Regions from separate parts of the Frankia sp. CeCAU1 genome, predicted to be linked through region 2. Evidence: predicted binding sites of a transcription regulator. Region 2 holds the regulator's gene; the other holds the start of a gene.
What was found. The regulator LexA, encoded in region 2, represses DNA repair genes until DNA is damaged. The targets are predictions, from matches to a motif close to CGAACNNNNGTTCG.
Positions count from the first base shown of each region.

Region 1: the regulator LexA is predicted to act here: its motif matches at 2,261-2,274, upstream of dnaB (replicative DNA helicase).

Region 1 covers NZ_CDWWXA010000023.1:12,744-17,130, forward strand. The annotation lists gene AC08OO_RS06745 (hypothetical protein) at 1-329, opposite strand, end outside; gene AC08OO_RS06750 (antibiotic biosynthesis monooxygenase family protein) at 356-700, opposite strand; gene dnaB (replicative DNA helicase) at 867-2,225, opposite strand; gene rplI (50S ribosomal protein L9) at 2,844-3,290, opposite strand; gene rpsR (30S ribosomal protein S18) at 3,300-3,536, opposite strand; gene AC08OO_RS06770 (single-stranded DNA-binding protein) at 3,587-4,186, opposite strand; gene rpsF (30S ribosomal protein S6) at 4,250-4,387, opposite strand, start outside.
Region 2 covers NZ_CDWWXA010000061.1:16,454-20,840, forward strand. The annotation lists gene nrdR (transcriptional regulator NrdR) at 1-427, opposite strand, end outside; gene AC08OO_RS12580 (LysM peptidoglycan-binding domain-containing protein) at 765-1,151, opposite strand; gene lexA (transcriptional repressor LexA) at 1,456-2,262, shown strand; gene hflX (GTPase HflX) at 2,328-3,788, opposite strand; gene AC08OO_RS12595 (helix-turn-helix domain-containing protein) at 4,281-4,387, shown strand, end outside.

The DNA.
Region 1 (4,387 bases), on a different contig from region 2:
ACCGGGCCGCCACGTCGCCTGCTCGCCACCTGCCGCGTGCCCAGTGGCCGGTGCCGGCGCCACTGCCGCCGAACAGCCCAGAGGAGGGCCAGGGATGCGACGGCGCCGGCCGCCGGCGCGACGTCGTGGCCGGCGTCCAGCACCAGCAGGTAGAGGGCCATCAGCCCGCTGAAGACGTAGCCGGTGACGAAGAACGCGAAGGGCCGCAGGTTCAGCCGGCTCACCACGTCCGTGTTCCGGAGCAGGATCGCCGGCACCAGCCAGATGAGGAAACCGAAGAAGAGCGCCGTAAGCGGCGCGAAAAACAGGTACCCGAGGAACGCTGCCATGATCAGAGGTCCGGCGGTCGTCGAGGTCAGGCCGGGCCGGGAGCGGGGACGTCTGCGCTGTGCGCCACCGTCGGGGTGCCGTCGAAGTACGGGCCGAGGGCGGCACGCCAGCGGACAAACCGCTCCGACTCCCGGAAGTTCGTCAGATGGGCGTCCAGGCTGTCCCACTCGACGAGCAGCACGAAACTCGACGGTGACTCGACCCCGCGGGTCATCCGCGCGGAATGACAGCCCGGCGTGCCGACGAGCTCCGCACGCACCCCGTGATACGCGGCGACGAAATCCTCCTCGCTGCCCGGTTTGATGTCGAACCGGGCAACTTCGAGGACCGCTCCGGCGGGCCGCCCGCCGTCCCGCCTCTCACTCGCCATGGATGATCCTGAAACTCATACCGCCCAGTCTGGCAGCATCGGGAGATCTGCGGTCCGCCAACATGAACCATGACCACGCCAAACACACCCGGGCGCCCACCCGGCCCGCCGCCGGGCCGCTGGCGCTCTCCACCCGTGGGCCTCGTCCCGCTCCCGGGCCGAGAATTCAGTTCGCCATGTCGACGAACCGTGAGTAATGACCCTGGAAGGCGACGGTGACGGTGCCAGTTGGCCCGTTGCGGTGCTTGGCGATGATGAGGTCCGCCTCGCCGGCGCGCGCCGACTCCTTCTCGACCGTGTCCTCCCGGTACAGCAGGATCACCGCGTCGGCGTCCTGCTCCAGGCTTCCGGACTCGCGCAGGTCGGAGACCTGGGGACGCTTATCGGCCCGCTGCTCGGAGGCGCGGTTGAGCTGGGAGATGGCGACCACCGGAACGTCGAGCTCCTTGGCGAGCAGCTTCAGCGACCGCGAGATCTCGCTGACCTCCTGCTGACGGTTCTCCACCTTCTTGGGCGACGACATCAGCTGCAGGTAGTCGAGGATCACCAGACGCAGCTCGTTGCGCTGCTTCAACCGCCGGGCCTTCGCCCGGACCTCCATCATCGTCAGGTGCGGGCTGTCGTCGATGAACAGCGGGGCCTCCGCGACCTCGCCTATCCGGCGGGCCAGGCGACCCCAGTCGTCGTCGGTGAGCCGGCCCGTGCGGATGTTCTGCAGGGACACCCGCGCCTCGGCGGACAACAGCCGCATGGTGATCTCCATGCGGCTCATCTCCAGCGAAAAGATGACCGACGCCATCCCGTTCTTGATCGACGCCGCCCGGGCGAAGTCCAGGCCGAGGGTCGACTTGCCCACGGCAGGCCTGGCCGCGACGATCCACAGCTGGCCGCCGTGCAGGCCGTTGGTCAGCTCGTCGAGGTCGACGAAACCGGTGGGCACCCCGGTCAGCGAACCGTCGTGCCCCTGGATGGACTCGATCTCCTCCAACGCCGGGTTGAGCAGCTCCCCCAGCGGCAGGTAGTCCTCGTTCGCCCGGCGCTCGGTCACCTCGTACACGGCCGCCTGGGCGCGGTCGACGACGTCGCTGACGTCCGGAGCCGCGCCGTAGGCGAGCTGCACGATGCGGGTGCCGGCCTCCGCGAGGCGGCGCAGGATCGCCTTCTCCGCGACGATACGGGCGTAGTACCCAGCGTTGGCCGCGGTGGGCACGCTCGAGATGAGGGTGTGCATGTAGGCCGGACCGCCCACCCGTTCGAGCAGATCGCGACGGCTGAGCTCGGCGGCGACGCTGATGACGTCCGCAGGCTCCCCCCGGCCGTAGAGATCGCCGATGACCTCGTACACGAGGCCGTGCGCGGGACGGTAGAAGTCACCCGTCCGCAGGACCTCGACAACGTCGGCGATGGCGTCTTTCGACAGCAGCATGCCGCCGAGCACACTCTGCTCAGCGGGCAGGTCGTGCGGGGGAGTCCGGTCGAACTCTGCGCTCCCACCGGAACCACGCGAGATCTCGGTGACGCTCACGACGCACCCTCCCGGGACTCTCGTAGACCCGCATTCGAACGAATGTTCGTACAGATCGGAACCGCTGTCAACGAACCGCTCCGCCCCCGACCGGCCGGGGCTCCCAGCAGGGACCGAACGGGCTGCGCCCGGTGAGCCTCTCGCCGGGCGCCGCCCGCGTCACCGAAGGAGACCTGGCCCGATCAGGCTAGAAGTACCTTCCTCGGCCTGGAGGGTCCGACCTTACGGACCGGCGGGTACACCCACCAAAAAGTTATCCACAGGCCCTTGTGGAAAAGCTGTGGGTAACCGGCCGAAACCTGGGGAGGACATCGGGACGGAAACCGGAGACCTGTGGACACCCGAGACCACAACCTCGACGAAACCTAGCTGGCAGGCGCCTGCATCCCGAGTGCCCTGTGGATGAGAAAAAGTTTCGGATCTGGTCGTCGCCCCTTGCCCCACGCACAACGGGCTCCCCTGGCCGACCACCTGAGACGGTCGGCCAGGGGAGCCCGTACAGCGAGCGCGGCGGTACAGCGGGAGAAACGGCGGATGCCACCCCGTCAGACCCGCCACCCCGTCAGACCCGCCTGACCTCGGGCCCATCCGGCCGCGATCAGGCCCGCCCTGCCCTGGTCAGGCCTGCGTGACCTGGAGCTTCACGGTCGCGGTCACCTCGGGATGCAGATGCACGGCGACGGTGTAGGCGCCCAGGGACTTGATCGGCGTGGTGAGCTCGACGCGGCGCCGGTCGAGCTCGGGGCCACCCGCGGCGGTCACCGCCTCCACCACATCGGCCGCCGTCACGGAACCGAACAGGCGGCCTTCCTTGCCCGCCCGGCTGGTCAGCTCGACCTTGAGGCCACCGAGCTGACCGGCGATCTCCTGAGCGTGCCCGAGATCACGAACCGCGCGGGCCGACCGGGCCCGCTTGATCTGCTCGACCTGACGCTCCGCGCCCTTGGTCGCGAGGATCGCGTACCGGCGGGGCACGAGGTAGTTACGCCCGTACCCGTTCGCGACCTCCACAATGTCACCCGGGCTGCCGAGACCGGGGACCTCCTGGGTCAGGATGAGCTTCATTGCCACCCCTTACCGGGCCGAGGCGGTGTAGGGCAGCAGCGCCATCTCGCGGCTGTTCTTCACCGCCGTCGCCACGTCGCGCTGGTGCTGGCTGCAGTTACCGCTCACCCGACGGGCCCGGATTTTACCCCGGTCGGAGATGTACTTGCGCAGCAGCGAAGTGTCCTTGAAGTCGATGTAGTCGACCTTGTCCTTGCAGAAAACGCAAACCTTCTTCTTGGGCTTGCGCACGGCCGCCTTGGCCATGGGTGTGCTCCTACCTCGTTGTGTCGTTCGCGAGGACGACGACCGGCCGCTCAAAACGGTGGCTCGTCGGAGTAGCCGCCGGCCGGTTGCGACCAGGGGTCATCGATGGGTGCTCCACCACTACCGCCGCCGTAGCCGCCGCCGGCCGGAACGCCCGCGGGAACACCGGCAGGTGCGCCGGGGGGTGCGCCGGGGGGCGCGCCGGCAGGCGCGCCGTAGCCGCCTCCGCCACCGCCACCGTAACCGCCGCCGCCCCCGTAACCGCCGCCACCACCGCCACCGCCACGCGCGGCCTTGACGACCTTGGCGGTGGCGTAGCGCAGGCTCGGACCGATCTCGTCGACGTCGAGCTCGATCACGGTGCGCTTCTCACCCTCGCGGGTCTCGAACGACCGCTGCTTGAGGCGGCCGGTGACGATGACCCGAGCGCCCTTCTGCAGCGATTCGGCGACGTGCTCCGCCGCCTGGCGCCAGATGGAGCAGCGCAGGAACAGCGCCTCGCCGTCCTTCCACTCGTTGGTCTGGCGGTCGAGGGTGCGCGGCGTGGATGCGACGGTGAAGCTGGCGACCGCGGCACCGTTCGGGGTAAACCTCAGTTCGGGGTCGTTGGCTAGGTTGCCGACGACGGTGATGACGGTTTCACCGGCCATGGGCACTCTCCCGGAGATCGGCGGCCCACGACGGCAGGGGGACTGCCGTCGCCGCGGACCGGATCATGCCGCCGCCCGGCGGCTCTGACGTGGCTTCTTCGGCTCTGGAAGCCGGATGACCTTGGTGCGGATGACCGACTCGTTGAGGACGAGCTGACGGTCGAGCTCGGCGACGACGTCGGGCTCCGCATGCAGGTCGAT
Region 2 (4,387 bases):
CGGCGATCGCGGACTCGAAGTCAGTCAACGACTCGAAGGCCAGGTACACCGAGGCGAAGCGGAGATAAGCCACCTCGTCGAGCTCACGGAGCGGACCGAGGATCGCCCGGCCGATCGCCTCCGCGGGCACCTCCGCCGACCCCGACGAGCGGACGGCGTCCTCTACCCGCTGCGCCAGAAGCGCGAGATCATCATCCCGCACCGGCCGGCCCTGGCAGGCCTTGCGGACACCGGCGATGACCTTGGCCCGGCTGAACGGCTCGGCCGCCCCACTGCGCTTGCGAACCTGAAGGGACGCCTCCTCCATCGTAGTGAACCGGCGACCGCAGGACAGGCAGGACCGCCTGCGGCGGATCGCCGAACCCTCCTCGGCCTCCCGACTGTCAACGACGCGACTGTCCGGATGCCGGCAGAACGGGCACCGCACGCGCTACGCCTCCTTCGCCCGCGCCGGAGCCGACCGCCCCGGACCGGGGATGAGGGACACCGTTGAGGACCCGGCATCCACGCCGGACAGACCACCTTGTGGATGGACCGCCAGCTCCCCGCGGAAGACCTGTGGAACAACCTGTGGATGACTTACACCCCGGTAAGCACCAGATGTTGTGTCCAAGGTAGCGCACGGCCCCAGAGATGAGGACAGCACCCCCGTATGGTCCGTGTGGTCCGCATCGCACGTGGCACCGCACGTGGACGAAAGACGACGGTGCGCGAGAACCCTGCGCCGAGACACTCGTGGACCCGGGAAGCCGGGAAGCCGGGCGTCAGGGAAGGAGTAACGACTGGCCCGGGGCGATCAGTGGTGACCGCAGGTGGTTCAGCCGCATCAACCGGTCCACCATGACCCGGGTGTCGGCGCTCTCGTCGAGCGCCACTGCCACCTCCCACAGCGTCTCCCCCGGCACGACCAGATGGTGCCGCGGCGCCTCCGCGGTATCCGGCCCGGCAATCGACACCCCAGGCATGATCATGATTGCTACCGCCACGACGACCGCCACGACGACCGATACCACCACCACCCGACCCCGCCGGGTCAGCCGGAGCGGCGGGGGTGCGGGCGGGCGACCCGGCGGGTATCCCGCCGGCCGACGACCCACCCGGTCCCTGGCCATCGACAGGTCGACGACCCGCGCCCTGTGTGCGGATCCCACGGCACCCTCCCGTTCCGACGACACCGAACGCCGAAGATCGAACCTTCGTTCGATCGAACGCGTGGTCGATTGTCGCATCGGGAACCGGAAACCGCCAGGGACACGCTCGAACAGACGTTTGAGATTCTGCGACCCGCCGGTTACCGTCGAGTCGATCGGGTGTGAACCGGGCGGTTTCCCCCGGTCACGGACGGCGGCGAGTCGGTAGGTGACCGCTTCCGGAGCGGGACGGTCCGCCGTGCGGTCGCCGGCCGGCCGGTGGCCGCACGGCGGAAGAAAAACGCGACGAGGAGAGCGGTAAGCGATGACTAGCCAAGGCAGGGGTACGCGCCGGGGCGGAACCCGCGGCAACGTGCGAGCCTTTCCCGAAGGCCCCACGGACGCGGGCCTGACCCCCCGGCAGCGCAAGGTGCTGGAGGTCATCCGGGCCGCGGTGGAGCGGCGCGGGTATCCGCCCAGCGTGCGGGAGATCGGTGAGGCGGTCGGCCTCACCAGCACCAGTAGTGTGGCTCACCAGCTCAGGGTGCTCGAGGAGAAGGGCTACCTGCGGCGGGACCCGAACCGCCCGAGAGCGATGGAGGTGCTGACCGTCGAGCACCCCCGGCGACGCGCGGATGTGGGCGCGGGCGCGACGACGGTGGCGGGCACGACGACGGTGGCGGGCACGACGACGGTGGCGGGCACGATTCCCATCATCGGTGAGGCGGCGCCGGGCACCACCGAAGGAAGCAAGTCGGACGCGGCCTACGTGCCGGTGCTGGGCCGGATCGCCGCCGGTGGCCCGATCCTGGCCGAGCAGGCGGTCGAGGACGTCTTCCCGCTACCCAGGGAGATCGTCGGCGAGGGCACTCTGTTCCTGCTCCGGGTCGTCGGCGACTCGATGATCAACGCGGCGATCTGCGACGGTGACTGGGTGGTCGTCCGCCAGCAGCCGGTCGCGGACAACGGGGAGATCGTCGCCGCAATGATCGACGGGGAGGCGACGGTCAAGCGTCTGCGGCTTCGGGACGGCAAGATCTGGCTACATCCGGAGAACTCGGCCTTCGCCGACATCCCCGGTGAGGATGCGACCATCCTCGGCCGGATCGTGGCTGTGCTCCGCAGGGTTTGATGTGGATCGGCCGGCCGCCCGTCGGGCGGCCGGCCGGGTTGCCTCGCGTCTGATCGCTCCTGGGCTCAGGCCCGGTAGGCGTGCAGCTCCGCTGCGAGTCCCGAGGAAACCCGGGCGGACAGCCGGGTACCGGTCTCGGTGTGCTCCATCGTGAGCACCTCGCCGTTCGCGTGCACCCGGGAGACCAAGTCGCCCCGGGTGTAGGGCACGAGCACGCGCATCTCCACGTCGGGATGCGGCACCCGGGCACAGAGCGCGTCGACCAGCGCGGCCAGCCCCTCGCCCGTGCGTGCCGAGACGAACACGGCGTCCGGGGCGAGCTGGCGCAGCCCCGCGACGACCGTCGGCTCCACGGCGTCCACCTTGTTGACGACGATCAGCTCGGGAACGCCGCCCGCGTCGATGTCGTTGAGAACCTCGCGCACGGCGGAGATCTGCGCGGCCGGATCCGGCGATGATCCGTCCACAACGTGCAGGATGAGATCGGCATCGGCGACCTCTTCCAGCGTCGAGCGGAACGCCTCGACGATCTGATGCGGCAGATGCCGGACGAATCCGACGGTGTCGGTCAGGGTGAAGGCCCGGCCGTCCGGCAGGGTCGCCCGCCGCACGGTCGGATCGAGGGTGGCGAACAGCGCGTCCTCGACCAGGACACCCGCGCCGGTCAGCCGGTTGAGCAGCGACGACTTACCGGCGTTGGTGTAACCGGCGATCGCCACGCTGGGGACCTCGCCCCGCCGCCGGGCGGAACGCTTGGTCTCCCGCACGGTCGTCATCGCGGCGAGCTCGCGGCGCAACCGCGCCATCCTGGCCCGCAGCCGCCGACGATCGGTCTCGATCTTCGTCTCACCGGGACCGCGGGTACCGATGGGCGCCCGGCCGCCGCCACTGGCCGCGGCCCGCGACATCGACTCACCCCACCCACGCAGCCGGGGCAGCATGTACTGCAACTGCGCGAGCTCGACCTGGGCCTTGCCCTCGCGGGAGGTCGCGTGCTGGGCGAAGATGTCCAGGATGAGGGCCGTCCGGTCGATGACCTTTACTTTGACGACCTCCTCCAGCTGCCGCAGCTGACCCGGGGTGAGCTCGCCATCGCAGACCACCGTGTCCGCGCCGGTCGCCGCGACGACCTCGGCGAGCTCGCGGGCCTTGCCCGAACCGACGTAAGTCGCGGCATCCGGCCGGTCGCGACGCTGCACGAGCGCGTCGAGCACCACCGAACCGGCGGTCGTGGCGAGCGCCGCGAGCTCCGCCATGGAGCTCTCGGCCGACCGCGGGGAACCCGACGTCCATACGCCGATGAGGACGACACGCTCCAGCCGCAGCTGCCGGTACTCGACCTCGGTAACGTCGTCGAGCTCGGTGGCGAGACCGGGAACCCGCCGCAACGCGGCGCGATCCTCCAGGTCGAAACCGTCCCCAGAATCGTCGAAAAAGTTCGACAGGTAAGACGAATCGGCATCGGTCAGCTTGATGAGAGATCTGTCGAGAGTGGACGCATCGAAGGCGTCAGCAGGAAGTGTCATACCATCCGTTCTCAACGCGGCCCGCTACCGCACCATTCCGCGATCATTCCGTGCCGCCTGCTCCGGCCGGGCCCCACGACCCGGTGGCCCGAGGAGGATCCGCCGGACCGGAAGACCCTGCCGCACTCGTGGCGCGCCTCCCCCCGTTTCCCGGCGAATCCCGTCGCCAACCAGGGTCCCACGTCACCACGTCGATCGCGAACCGTTTTGCCGCCCCGCCGACGTAGCCTCTGCGACGTGTACCACGAGTACCACGAAAGACGGGCCCACCGCCTCGCCGCGACGATCTGGGACAGCTCGGGCCGCCCGACTCCCCCTGGACACCCCCCGGGCACCACGCGGACGACGGCGGACCGGCATCCGGACCGCACCGGGCCCTCGGACCGCACCGAGCGCACCGAGCGCACCGAGCGCACAGGGCGCACAGGGCGCACAGGGCGCACAGGGCGTACAGGTGTGGTGGGCAGTCGGCGAGTGTTGCCGGACGGATGCATGGACATCATCTGGAGTTCCGACGCCAATCTGATCGTCGCGGGGCCGGACACGGCGGCGAAGCTGGTGCGCTGGGCACCAGGCGTGCGGCACGTCGGGCTCCGCTT